DNA from 3 places in the Chryseobacterium glaciei genome. Region 3 is predicted to be linked to each of the others. Evidence: riboswitches for the same ligand, from Rfam matches in the RefSeq annotation. Region 3 holds a riboswitch; each other region holds the start of a gene.
The links. Region 3 has a riboswitch for S-adenosylmethionine ahead of A0O34_RS07585 (SusC/RagA family TonB-linked outer membrane protein). Riboswitches for the same ligand answer to the same signal wherever they lie in the genome.
Positions count from the first base shown of each region.

Region 1: another riboswitch for S-adenosylmethionine. It lies ahead of A0O34_RS10245 (TonB-dependent receptor plug domain-containing protein); the one in region 3 lies ahead of A0O34_RS07585 (SusC/RagA family TonB-linked outer membrane protein).
Region 2: another riboswitch for S-adenosylmethionine. It lies ahead of A0O34_RS22580 (alpha/beta fold hydrolase); the one in region 3 lies ahead of A0O34_RS07585 (SusC/RagA family TonB-linked outer membrane protein).

Region 1 covers NZ_CP015199.1:2,281,193-2,285,530, forward strand. Annotated here, with positions in the region: gene A0O34_RS10235 (T9SS type A sorting domain-containing protein) at 1-1,092, shown strand, start outside; gene A0O34_RS22605 (hypothetical protein) at 1,329-1,610, shown strand; gene A0O34_RS10240 (T9SS type A sorting domain-containing protein) at 1,519-1,926, shown strand; SAM riboswitch class I at 2,066-2,172, shown strand; gene A0O34_RS10245 (TonB-dependent receptor plug domain-containing protein) at 2,269-4,338, shown strand, end outside.
Region 2 covers NZ_CP015199.1:1,453,817-1,458,154, forward strand. Annotated here, with positions in the region: gene A0O34_RS22575 (ACT domain-containing protein) at 1-519, opposite strand, end outside; gene A0O34_RS22580 (alpha/beta fold hydrolase) at 523-1,461, opposite strand; SAM riboswitch class I at 1,527-1,634, opposite strand; gene A0O34_RS06460 (MGH1-like glycoside hydrolase domain-containing protein) at 1,822-4,338, shown strand, end outside.
Region 3 covers NZ_CP015199.1:1,700,128-1,704,465, forward strand. Annotated here, with positions in the region: gene A0O34_RS07585 (SusC/RagA family TonB-linked outer membrane protein) at 1-2,433, opposite strand, end outside; SAM riboswitch class I at 2,517-2,613, opposite strand; gene A0O34_RS07590 (type II 3-dehydroquinate dehydratase) at 2,856-3,269, shown strand; gene pckA (phosphoenolpyruvate carboxykinase (ATP)) at 3,393-4,338, opposite strand, start outside.

The sequences.
Region 1 (4,338 bases), 580 kb from region 3:
GGAACTTTAGGAGGGAATTTCCTTTCTGACGGACAGGCAACTTACAATGATCTGGCTATTGATAAAGTGAATAATTATCTTGTTTTAGCTTATACAGACGGAGGTTTAAAAGTAAAAAGAATTTCTTTAGGAAATGCTTCTCAGCTTTGTAATAATACAGATCCGGGAACTAATATTGGTGACTTGGGTTGTGTTACTTTTACCTATAAAGGACAGCCTGTTACATATACAACAGTAAGAGGATCAGACGGAAAAATTTGGCTTCAGCAAAACTTAGGAAGCGCCCAGGTGGCAACTGCTCAGGCAGATGCAGATTCTTATGGAGACCTTTTCCAATGGGGAAGATGGGATGACGGCCATCAGGCAAGAAATTCATCAATTATTAATGCTCCTTCAACGAATAATCCAAGTGCATTGGCAGGTGTTAATTCATTTATTATTGGTTCTAGTGCAAGCTCATGGTGGGGTGGAAACGCTTCAAGCGACCAATGGACAGCGAATAACGCTTCAGCAGTAAATCCAGCAATCGGAGCAGATCCTTGTAAAGCAATCGGACAGGGTTGGAAAATGCCTTCTCAGGCAGATTGGACATCGGCTATAAATGCAGCATCGATCAGCAATCCGACTTCAGCTTTTAACAGTAAATTAAAATTGCCGGCAGGTGGTTATAGAGGCAGTACAGATGGTGGATTTACCTATGTAGGACAAAGAGGTTATTTCTGGAGTTCAGATGTAGCAAACACTGGCGGAAAATATCTTTACGTAGGAACTACAATTGCAAACGCTTCTTCTGGGGCTCCAAGAGGTCAGGGTGCTTCTGTAAGGTGTGTTAAAGATTTTACAGGTTTAAGTACTTCAGATATTAAACTTAATACACTAGGAATTTATCCCAACCCAACCAACGGAATTCTTTACATTAAAGCAGATTCAGCGATTGAAAATGTAAATGTAATGAATATTGTTGGGCAGAAAATTAATGTAAGATTCTCTAATGACCAGATCGATATGCAAGGACTTCCAAAAGGAATTTACATTGTAGAATTGAAATTAAAGAACGGACAGACTTTCTCTAAAAAAATCAGCAAAAACTAAAGTCCATAGATATTTGATTGATGAACAAAAGGCTTTTTTGAGGCCTTTTGTTTTACATATTAGTTCATTATTAAATTGCAGAAACCCGTTGTGTATGATAAAAATACACATCGGGTTTTATTTTATAAATTGATGAGCTTCGAATAGCTAAAGTTTGAATTTTTATAGTTAAAAGCAAAAATTTCTCAAAAAACAATTTACTTTCATATCGTACTAGTTGAAAAAAACAAACTTTTATGAAGAAATTTTATTCAAGTGTATTGTTGTTTATGACAGTCCTTATTTTTGGACAGATAAGTTATACAATTACACCAAATCCTTTCAATGATCCGAATGGATTAATTACAAGAATTTACGTGTACAATAACACGGCGAGTACTGTTCAGAATGTTGTAGTTATAGCCAATTATGATACTTCTGAAAAAGATGTTGTGCCTTACTTCCCGTACACAGGACAGTGGAAAAATTTACTGGATAACAATAGTATCAATAGTTTCTTCTACAACAGCTCCCATTAATCTACAACCGGGAGAATTTAGAATTTTCGAAAATTATACGGGAACTTTATCTATAATTGATGCTAACGCAGAAAATAAATTATCACTTCAAATTGCAGACAATCCTGTTAAAAACGGCTTGGCGAAATTAATTTATCATAAAGCTAAAAACGGTGAAATTATAATTTATGACATGAGTGGTAAAAAAATGGATTCCATTAAGCTTAAAAATGAGTCCGGAACTTATGAATTAAAAGCTAATTATCCTACCGGAACCTATCTGGTGCATTTAAAATCTAAAACCGGAGTTGCTATACAGAAAATGATTATTAAATAAATATATTTTAAACAAAGAGAGGTAATGAAAATTATCTCTCTTTTTATTTGCTGTAAAATTTACATTCACCATTCACATTTTAACAGTTCACCATTCACAAATTTTTGCAGTTTTAAATTATTAATCTACCTTTGCAGTAGATTTATCAAGAAAGGTGGAGGGATTTGGCCCTGTGAAACCTTAGCAACCGACACAATTCCAGCGTGTAAAGGTGCTAATTCCAACCCGATTGAGGGTAGATAAGTGAAGCAATATTCTAAATATTCATTCCATTTCTTGACAATCTTTGTTGGCGGATTTTTGTCCGTCAGGGTTTATTATTAATTTTGCAAAAAACAAAAGATGAAGAAACTAAGCATATCTGTATTATTGCTTGGAGCGGTTTTCGTATCGGCTCAGGAACTTGAAAAAGAAAAACAAATCGAAGACGTCATTATCGTCGGAAACCGAAACGCTAAAAGAACAAAACTGGAAACACCTGTTCCGGTAGATGTTATCAATATTGAAAAAATACAAAAATCTGCCCCTCAAACAACGGTTCAGGATCTTTTAAACTATGTAATTCCCTCTTTTAATGCGGTGAGACAGTCTGCTTCTGATGGAACAGAGCATATTGATCCGATGACCTTAAGAGGAATGGGACCCGATCAGGTTTTGGTTTTAGTGAATGGAAAAAGAAGACATACAACATCATTAGTTAATTATCAAAATACAGTCGGAAACGGCTCTGTTGGTACAGATTTAAGCACAATTCCAGTAATTGCGATCGACAGAATTGAGGTTTTAAGAGACGGAGCAGCAGCACAATATGGTTCTGATGCCATTGCAGGCGTTATTAATATCATTCTTAAAAAAGACATCGGTGCTTCGGCAAGTTTAAATTACGGATTATCAGGAAGAAATGACGGCGAAACCTATCAGGGAGCAGTCAATTACGGAACTTCTTTAGGAAAAGATAAAAGTTACATCAACTTATCATTACAATTAAGTCAAAGAGGAAAAACGACTAGAACGCAGAATCATAAATTAGATATTTTTGGAGATAACTTTGCATATGAATTCGCTCCAAATCCTGCTATTGCAGAACAGGCAGATGATGCGATGATTAGTCAAAGAGGCTTAACCCGCGATGATTTCAACTTTCAAATTGGTGATGCTCAAATAAAACAAGCTCAGTTATTTTTCAATGCAGAATATCCATTTAATGATAATTTTAAGCTCTATACTTTTGGAGGGTTTAGTTTAAAAGAGGGGCAAGGTTTTGGCTTTAGAAGACTTCCTAGCGAAACTTCGAATATTGTTTCTTCAATTTATCCAAACGGTTTTCAGGCTAATTTAAAATCACAGGTGTACGATCTTTCTTACGCTGTCGGAACGAAATACAATGTAAACAACTGGTTTTTTGATCTAAGCAATACTTTCGGGAGCAATACATTCAATTATAATGTTAATAACACTAATAATGCTTCTTTAGGTGCGAAATCTCCGACAAGTTTTTATGCGGGAGCGCACAGTTTTCTTCAAAATACCGTTAATCTTGATGTTTCTAAAAACTTAAATAATTTCAATGTTGCTTTCGGGGGAGAATTCAGATTTGAGCAATATCAAATCAAGGCCGGAGATGAAGCATCTTATGCGAGATATGATATCAATGGAAATATTGCAACGCCCGGATCTACAGTTGTTGGAAATGGTGGCTCACAGTCTTTTATGGGATTTTCGCCAGATAATGCATTGAAAAAATCAAGACATTCTACTGCGGTTTATGCAGATGTTTCTTATGATTTAGATAAAAAATTAAATATCGATGCGGCTGCAAGATTTGAAAATTATTCCGACTTCGGGAATACTTTGAATGGAAAATTGGCGGTGAGATATGAATTCATAAAAAATTACGCGATTCGCGGAGCGGTGGGGACAGGTTTCAGAGCACCTTCTTTGCAACAGCAATATTTTAATAACTCGTATGCTGATATTTCCACTTCCGGAATCGGAATTGTAAGAAAAGGAATATTCACAACAGACAGTAAAGCGGCTGAGGTTCTTGGTTTTGATAAATTAAAGCAGGAAACTTCTGTCAACGCAAGTCTTGGATTTACTTTAAAACCAGCCAAAGGACTTTTCATCACGTTGGACGGGTATTGGATCGGAGTAAAAGACAGAATTGTTATCACCAGCAACATCACAGACGAAAGATTATCAGATCCTGAATTGGTCGGCGAAAATAATATTGCAGAAAGCGGTAGATTCTTCGCCAATGCGATTGATACGGAAACGAAAGGGGTTGATTTGGTTGTTTCCTACGACTGGAAATTAGCAGGTGGGAATTTAAACATCAATTTAGCTGGAAATTACACCGAAACTAAAATCACAGATTTCCATTTTCCTCAAAATTTAGGAACACCTCAAAAC
Region 2 (4,338 bases), 250 kb from region 3:
TTCTATCAAAGTCTTTCCAACGTTTCCGTGTCCGATAATTGCTAAATGAACCGTTTTTGGTTTTTTAGACGTTTCAGATTCGATGATATTTTTTGCTTTTTCGTCTTGTGAAGAAGTTACCACAATATTGATACGCTTTTCGCTTCCTACTTGATTTAAAAGCAATGGAAAAACGTTGTTTCTAGCTAATTCAGCCAACACTTTATTTAAATCTTCTGCAACAAAACCTATTACAGAAACATTATTTATACTGTAAATCTGAGAAACTTTTCCCGATTTTCTTTCTGCTTCAAATTCGTCAATCAGACAATTTACCGCTTTTTCGGAATCAGCTTCCTGAACCAAAATTGATAATCCGTTTTCAATTGCCTGTTGAGAAATTACTCCAACACTTATTCTCGCTAAAGTAAGCGCTTTAAAAATTCTTCCGTCAATCCCGATTTCACCTAAGAAATCTTCCCCTTCAAATTTGATGATTGATCTGTTTTTTAAAAATTTTATTTCGTTAGCATTTTTCATCGTCTATAAAATATTTTTAATGATGTTATTTAATTGTTCGTATTCCATTAAGAAGGCGTCGTGCCCATGAATTGATTTGATCTCGTGATAGAAAACATTTTCCTTTTTTTCTTTAAGCTTTTCAAAGCACATTCGGATTTCAGAAGCAGGAAAGAATAAGTCTGTATCAACGGAGATCATGTGCATTCGCGCCTCGATTTTTTCCAGTTGAGTTTCTTCTGCGTTAATGTTCATTAATAAATGATTCATTAGCTTATAAGATTTTAAACTAAACCTTTCGTTTAATGAATTTCCGTGATAAAAAAGCCAATCTTCCGATTCTAAAAGGTGTTTTTCCTGATTGTATTTGTTTTGAAATCTATCGTTTAAAGATTGAGGTGTTCTATAACACAACATCGCATGAATTCTGGCTTTTTGCAGTGGTTTATCATTTCCATTTAATAAAAATTTCTGAACCAAGCATTGTGCATGAAGCCAATCATGAGTTTTGTAATCGCAGGCAATAGGAATGAAAATTTCGGCAAGCTGTGGGTTTTTCACCAACATTTCCCAGCCGATTCCACCTCCAAGAGAACCTCCAATAATGGCGTACAAGTTTTTTATATTAAGCTTTTCAAGGCCTTTTAAAAAGATATTCGCAATATCTGAAGGCGTGAAATCTTCATATTCATCAATTAAAAAATGATCATAGCCGTTTCCGGGAATGTTGAAACACAGAACTGTGTATTTATTTGTATCAATAACCTGATTTTCACCAATCAGCTTTTTCCACCACCCTTTTTCTCCGGAAACATCTGAATTTCCGGTTAAGGCATGATTAACTAAAATGATAGGTGCTGAAAACAGGTCTTTCCCGAAAAGCTGGTAGCTCAACGGGATATTATATTCCTTTTTGGAATTTGTCTGATACGAAAGATTAATATAGTTTAGTTCTGTTTTCAATTCTATTATACTTTTTGATAATACAATTTGAAAATGCCACTAGAAATGGCTGAAAGAACTTCAGTAAGTTATCTGTCCAAAATTATATTTGGTAGAACGTAGCACCTTCTTCGCTTGCACGAAGGGTTGCTAAGGTTTCATAGGGTCTATCCCTCAACCTTTCTTGATAACATTTTCAATATGTGAATGATCGAATGCTGCAAAGATAAAACATTTATTTTAAAAATTTATAAAAATTTAATTTAATCTCGAAAAGCCTTTAAGCAAAAGAGCTTCAGGGATATGTTACGTTTTATTCAGATTCAAAATGTTGGAATTATTTTTCAAAAAACTTACCTTCGTAATGAAAAGTGATGAAATATGAGTGTTGAAAAACAAAGACTACAAGATAAAGACTGGAAAAACTGGGGGCCTTATGTAAGCAACCGACAATGGGGAAATGTGCGTGAAGACTACAGTCCGGACGGTAACGCGTGGGGATCTACAAGTCATGATAAAGCCGAAAGTTATGCTTACAGATGGGCCGAAGAAGGCATCGCCGGAATCTCTGATCCGAAGCAGCTTTTATGTTTTGCCCTTTCTTTCTGGAACAAAAAAGATAAAATGGTAAAAGAGCGATTTTTCGGGTTGAGCAATCATCAGGGAAATCATGGCGAAGACATCAAAGAACTCTTTTATTACTTAGATAACACGCCTACTCATAGCTATATGAAGATGGTGTACAAATATCCAATTAACGAATTTCCTTACAACCAAATTATTGCCGAGAATGGAAGACGAAGCAAAAAAGAACCGGAATACGAGCTTTTTGATACTGGAATTTTTGATAATGACGAGTATTTCGATATTTTCATTGAATACTGTAAAGCTGACCACAATGATATTTTAGTAAGGGTAACAGTAGCCAACAGAAGCCAAAAAGAGGCTCCGATATTGGTTGCTCCGACTGTTTGGTTCAGAAATAACTGGAAATGGGGTTACAATATCTACAAAGGTCAATTGAATGCTTCCTCGGAAAGCTGTATCGATATTAACCACGACAGTATTTCGATTAAAAAATTCTATTCGAGAAAGAATAATTCAAATAGCGTTTTTTGTGAAAATGAAACAAATTCTCCCAAATTATACGGAACACTTTATTCCGGAAATACCTATTTTAAAGACGGAATTAATGATCATATCATTTATGGAAGTAATACTGTAAATCCAGAAAAAAGAGGAACAAAAGCTTCTTTTTTAATTGATGAAATGATTGGAGCAGGAGAATCAAAAATTTTTGATTTCCGACTTTCTCCGAATGAAACTGATGAACCATTTAATCATTTTGATGAAATTTTTAATGCAAGAATTTCAGAAGCTGATGAATATTATCATGAAATTCAACATGATGTAAACAGTGAAGATGAAAAAAATGTGCAGAGACAAGCCTTCGCAGGGTTACTTTGGAACAAACAGTTTTATCATTACAATGTTGGAAAATGGTTAAAAGGTGATCCCAATTTTGAAGCTCCGAGAGATTTCAACAATTATGTAAGAAACACGGAGTGGAATCACATGCACAACAAAGACATTATTTCCATGCCCGATAAGTGGGAATATCCTTGGTATGCAACTTGGGATCTGGCTTTTCACTGTGTTCCTTTTGCTATAATTGATGCTGAATTTGCCAAAAACCAACTTCTTTTATTAACCAAAGAATGGTATATGCACCCAAACGGGCAACTTCCTGCATATGAATGGAATTTGAGTGATGTAAATCCGCCTGTTCATGCATGGTCGTGTTTCAGGGTTTTTAAAATCGATGAGAAAACAAATGGAAAACCTGATCTTTTATTTTTAGAAAAAGTTTTTCAAAAACTGCTTCTTAATTTCACCTGGTGGGTGAATAGAAAAGATAAAAGCGGGAATAATATTTTCGGTGGAGGATTCTTAGGACTTGATAACATCGGTGCTTTTGATCGAAATATGGAGTTGAAAGACGGTCAACACCTCGAACAAGCCGACGGAACAAGTTGGATGGCAATGTATGCTCTGAACATGATGAGAATGGCGATGGAATTGGCTCAATATTATCAAGTTTATGAAGATATGGCCATCAAATTCTTTGAACATTATCTTTACATCGCTGAAGCCATGGAAAATATGGGAGACGGCAAAGAAGGATTGTGGAACGAAGAAGACGGATTTTTCTATGATGTTTTACAATTAGGAAACGGCGAAAGTGTTTCTTTACGTCTGAGAAGTATTGTTGGATTAATTCCATTATTTGCGGTAGAGGTTATTGATCATCATTTATTGGATAAAATGCCCAATTTCACCACAAGAATGGAATGGATTTTAAAAAATAAACCTGAACTAACCAAATTAGTTTCCCATTGGGAAGAGGAAGGACACGGAAGAAAGCATTTGATGAGTATTCTGCGTAAAAACAGACTCTCAAAAGTATTGACAAGAATGCTTGATGAAAAGGAGTTTTTAAGTTCTTACGGAATCCGAGCGATGTCTAAAGTATATGAAGAAAATCCTTTTGTATTTTCAGTTCATGGAAGAGAAAATATGGTGTATTATACTCCCGCAGAAAGCGACAGCAGAATGTTTGGAGGAAACAGTAACTGGAGAGGTCCGATTTGGTTTCCTATCAACTTTTTGATTGTTGAAAGTTTACAGCGTTTTCATTTTTATTATGGAAATAGCTTAAAAGTTGAATTACCAACCGGAAGTGGAGACAAAAGAAATCTTGATGAAGTTGCTCAAAATATCAGCGGAAGATTGTGTTCTATTTTCCTAAAAGATGAAAACGGAGAACGAGCTTTTAACGGCGGAAATGCTAAGTTTAATTACGACATCAACTTTAAAGATTACATTACTTTCTTTGAA
Region 3 (4,338 bases):
TTTCGGAAGTGATGATCCCTGCAATGTTTTTGTAGCTTTTGCATATTCGGAAGTTGTTCCTTCCACGGTATTTCCATTGACATCGGTTGTAATCGTTTTCCAAAGTGGATTTCCGTTGTTAGGATCTACCCCAACCCATTCCGGAATGAAGAAATCGTAGATTGATCCTCCAACCTGTAACAGTTTTGTTCCACTTACGATTGAACCTTTTGGAAGTTTTGTGATTTCATTTTTTAAGGTGCTTAAATTAAGATCAACATTCCATTCAAAATCGCTTGTTTTAATGGGTGTTGTGAATAATGAAAATTCAAAACCAGTGTTTTTCAACTCTCCAATATTCGCCTGATAATCCGTAAAACCAAGCGACGGCGCCAAAGGCATTCCAAATAAAAGATCCTTACTCTGGCGTTGGAAATATTCTACATTACCTTTAATTCTGTTTTTTAAAATTGCGAATTCCAAACCAACATTTAAGTTAAGATTGGTTTCCCATTTCAAATCGGGAGTTGGCAATTTACTTGCAACAGTTCCTCCTTCACCTAAATTATTGTAAAAAGTATACAAGCTTTGGTAAGCATAATACGTACTTAATTTGTCATTTCCTTGTCCACCATAACTTGCACGAAGCGTTAATTGGTTGAAGAGATTTAAGTCTTTAATAAAAGTTTCATTGGATGCTTTCCAAGAACCTCCGACAGACCAGAATGTTCCCCATCTGTTTTCAGGAGAGAATCTTGAAGATCCATCCGATCTTACCGATCCGGAAAGGAAATATTTGTTCTGATAATCATATTCTGCTTTTCCTAAGAAACTCAATAATCCCAATTTATCACTGCTTCCACTGAAACCTCCTAACAAAGCTGCTGCGTCCGGTTCGTAATAATAAGGAAGTGAAAATTGACTTCTGCTTCCTGAAATCGTCTGATATTCATAATGATAAAACTCCTGTCCACCCAAAATATTAATGTGATGCTGTCCGAATTTTTTATCATAAGTTAAAATATTACTTGTCGTGTAAGAAAGCGTTCTCGAATTGGTTTTCGTTACCGAACCTCCTATTTCTGCACCTTCTCCTAATAATGGATTGGTATAATAATGACCATTATAATTCACTAAATCAACAGAAAAGCTTGTTCTGAATTTCAGTTCCGGCAAGAAAGTAAATTCTGCAAAACCTTTTCCCGAAAAGTTGTCTTCGCGGTTTTCATTTTTATCTAAAGGCAACGTTGCGGCTGGATTTTCATTCTGCAAAGCACTTGTTGGTCTGTATTTCCCGAAATCATAAATGTAATTTCCGTTTGAATCCAATTTATAACTTCCGTCTGCATTTCTTTCATAATAAGGATAAAAAGACGGGATCACTCTCGCTGCATTGATCACATTATCCGTTCTTGAATCTGATGAAGGCGGTGCTTCCTGAAGACTGTTCGTGTAGGCTAAATTCGCTCCGACATTCAACCATTTTTTTACTTCAGAATTGATCTTTAATCTTGCGCTGTACTTTTTAAACCCAGATTCTATCGCAATTCCTTTATCATCCAAATATCCCAACGAGAAAAAATAATTACTCTTTTCATTTCCTCCACTGAAATCTAAGTCAACCTGATTTCTTGAAGCCGTTCTTTGCAAAATATCTTTCCAGTTGTCATTCCATAAAGCGGTTGCACCTGTTAAAAGTTTCCCGTCTGTTCCTACAGGGCTTGGGTAACCTGCTCCATAAGGATTAATTCCCAAAGCATTCACCAAATTATCAGTTGCCATCTGCGCAGCCTGTTGAGAAGAGACTTGACTTGATTTATAACCATTTCTCAATGCTTCCCAATACAATTCGTAATATTGATCGGTGCTTACCTGCTCATAATCTTTTACTGCTCTGCTTGAAAAACCCTGACTGATATTAAAGTTCACTCGAGCCTCTCCTTTTTTACCTGATTTTGTCGTGATAATGATAATTCCATTCGCTCCTCTTGAACCGTATAATGAACTAGCCGTTGCATCTTTCAAAACACTGATCGACTCAATATCATTTGGACTGATGGAATTGATATTTCCGTCAAAAGGAATTCCGTCAACTACAAACAACGGATTGCTTGAAGCACTTACCGAACCAATTCCACGAATTCTGATCGAAGCTGTTGAACCTGGCTGTCCTGAAGAACTTACTGCCTGAAGTCCAGGAACTTGTCCTTCCAAAGCTTTTGTAATGTTGGTAACAGGCCTGTTATTAATCTTTTCACTTGAAATTGTTGCTACCGAACCTGTATAACTTGTTTTTTTAGCTTTTCCGTAAGCTACAACTACCACTTCATCTATTTCTTTCTCGCGAAGTGTATCTTTTTTTATTTCCTGACCGTGTACACTGATAATTCCTAAGAAAAATACAGCAACAGGTGGAATCCAAATTTTAGAATTAATTAAACCTTTGCTAATCATAATCAATTTTATTTATCAAATATTAAAAATTTACCCTTTGCAGAAAAGTCAGCAAAGGGCATCGATAAATACGATTAACCAAATGCTTATTGTTCCTTTAAAGGCTGAATGTAACACCTTGCCAAGAGCAGGTTGTTAAGATTTCATAGGGTCAGTTCCCTCCATCTTTCTTTATAAGCCGATCGAAATATGAATGCAAAGCTAAAAACAAATAGTCTACAAAACAAGTAGACTTTAAAATTTTTAATTATAATTTTATGAAAATTAAGTTAATTTAAGCCTAAAAAACACTAAAATAGACAGTTATAAAAAATGTTAAATTTTTAAATATGAGAAATATCATTAAAAATAATGCAAAAGAGTATTTTCACTTAAAATTAAAAATTTAAGTCTTAATTGAAAAAAGTTTTTAATTTTATAGAATGAAAATTTTAATTGTCAATGGTCCTAATTTGAATTTGTTAGGCACAAGAGAACCAGAAATTTACGGAACAGTTTCTATGGAAGATTATTTGGAAAATTTACAATCTGAATTTCCTTCTCATGAACTGAAATATTATCAATCAAATATTGAAGGAGAAATTATAAACCGTCTTCAGGAAGATGATTTTGATGCGTTGGTGATTAATCCGGGAGCTTTTACGCATTATTCTTATGCAATTGCTGATTGTTTAAAGAATATTCAGAAGCAAAAAGTGGAAGTTCACATTAGTAATATTTACAAAAGAGAAGAATTTCGTCAGAAGTCTGTAACGGCCGCCAATACTGATGCAGTTTTGTCCGGTTTTGGGATGGATGGATATAGATTGGCAGTTTTGAGCTTGAACCTTAAATAATTTTATTGACCACAGATTTTTACAAATTTACACAGATTCTATAATGCAAACATCTTTGTTGATCTGAGAAAATCTGTGGTTATTATATAAAAAATCCTCATCGTTTGATGAGGATTTCTATTTTTAGTTTATTGTCTGTTGTTGTAATTGAGGTCCGGAAGCGATAAGCTTTTTCCCTTCTTCTGTATTACAATACTGATCAAAGTTTTTGATATATTTTGCAGCAAGATCTTTTGCTTTTTCTTCCCACTCAGTAACTTCGTTGTATGTATTTCTTGGATCTAAAATACCTTCAGAAACGTTTGGTAATTCAGTAGGAATCTCCAAATTCATTATTGGAATTCTAGTTTTAGGAGCATTTTCGATAGATCCATCAATGATTGCATCAATAATCGCTCTTGTATCTTTTAAAGAGATTCTCTTTCCAGTACCGTTCCAACCCGTATTAACTAAGTATGCTTTTGCTCCGTGTTCTTTCATTTTACCGATCAATGTTTTAGAATACATTGTTGGGTGTAATGTTAAGAACGCTTCACCAAATGCTGGAGAGAAAGATGGTTCCGGTTCAGTAATTCCTCTTTCAGTTCCGGCTAATTTTGAAGTATAACCGCAAAGGAAGTGGTATTGAGCTTGGTTTTCATCCAAAACAGAAACCGGAGGTAATACTCCGAACGCATCAGCAGAAAGGTAAACAATCTTGCTTGCATGTCCTGCTTTTGAAGGCAAAACAATTTTATTAATATGATAAATCGGATAAGAAACTCTTGTGTTTTCAGTGATTGATCCGTCAGTATAATCAGATACTCCGGTGTTTACCACAACATTTTCAAGAAGTGCATCTCTTTTGATGGCTCTGAAAATATCCGGTTCTTTTTCTTCAGAAAGGTCGATTACTTTTGCATAACAACCACCTTCATAGTTAAATACGCCGTTATTATCCCAACCGTGCTCGTCATCACCGATCAAATATCTTTTCGGATCTGCAGATAAAGTAGTTTTTCCTGTTCCTGAAAGTCCGAAGAAAAGAGCAACATCTCCCTCTTCACCTACGTTTGCAGAACAGTGCATA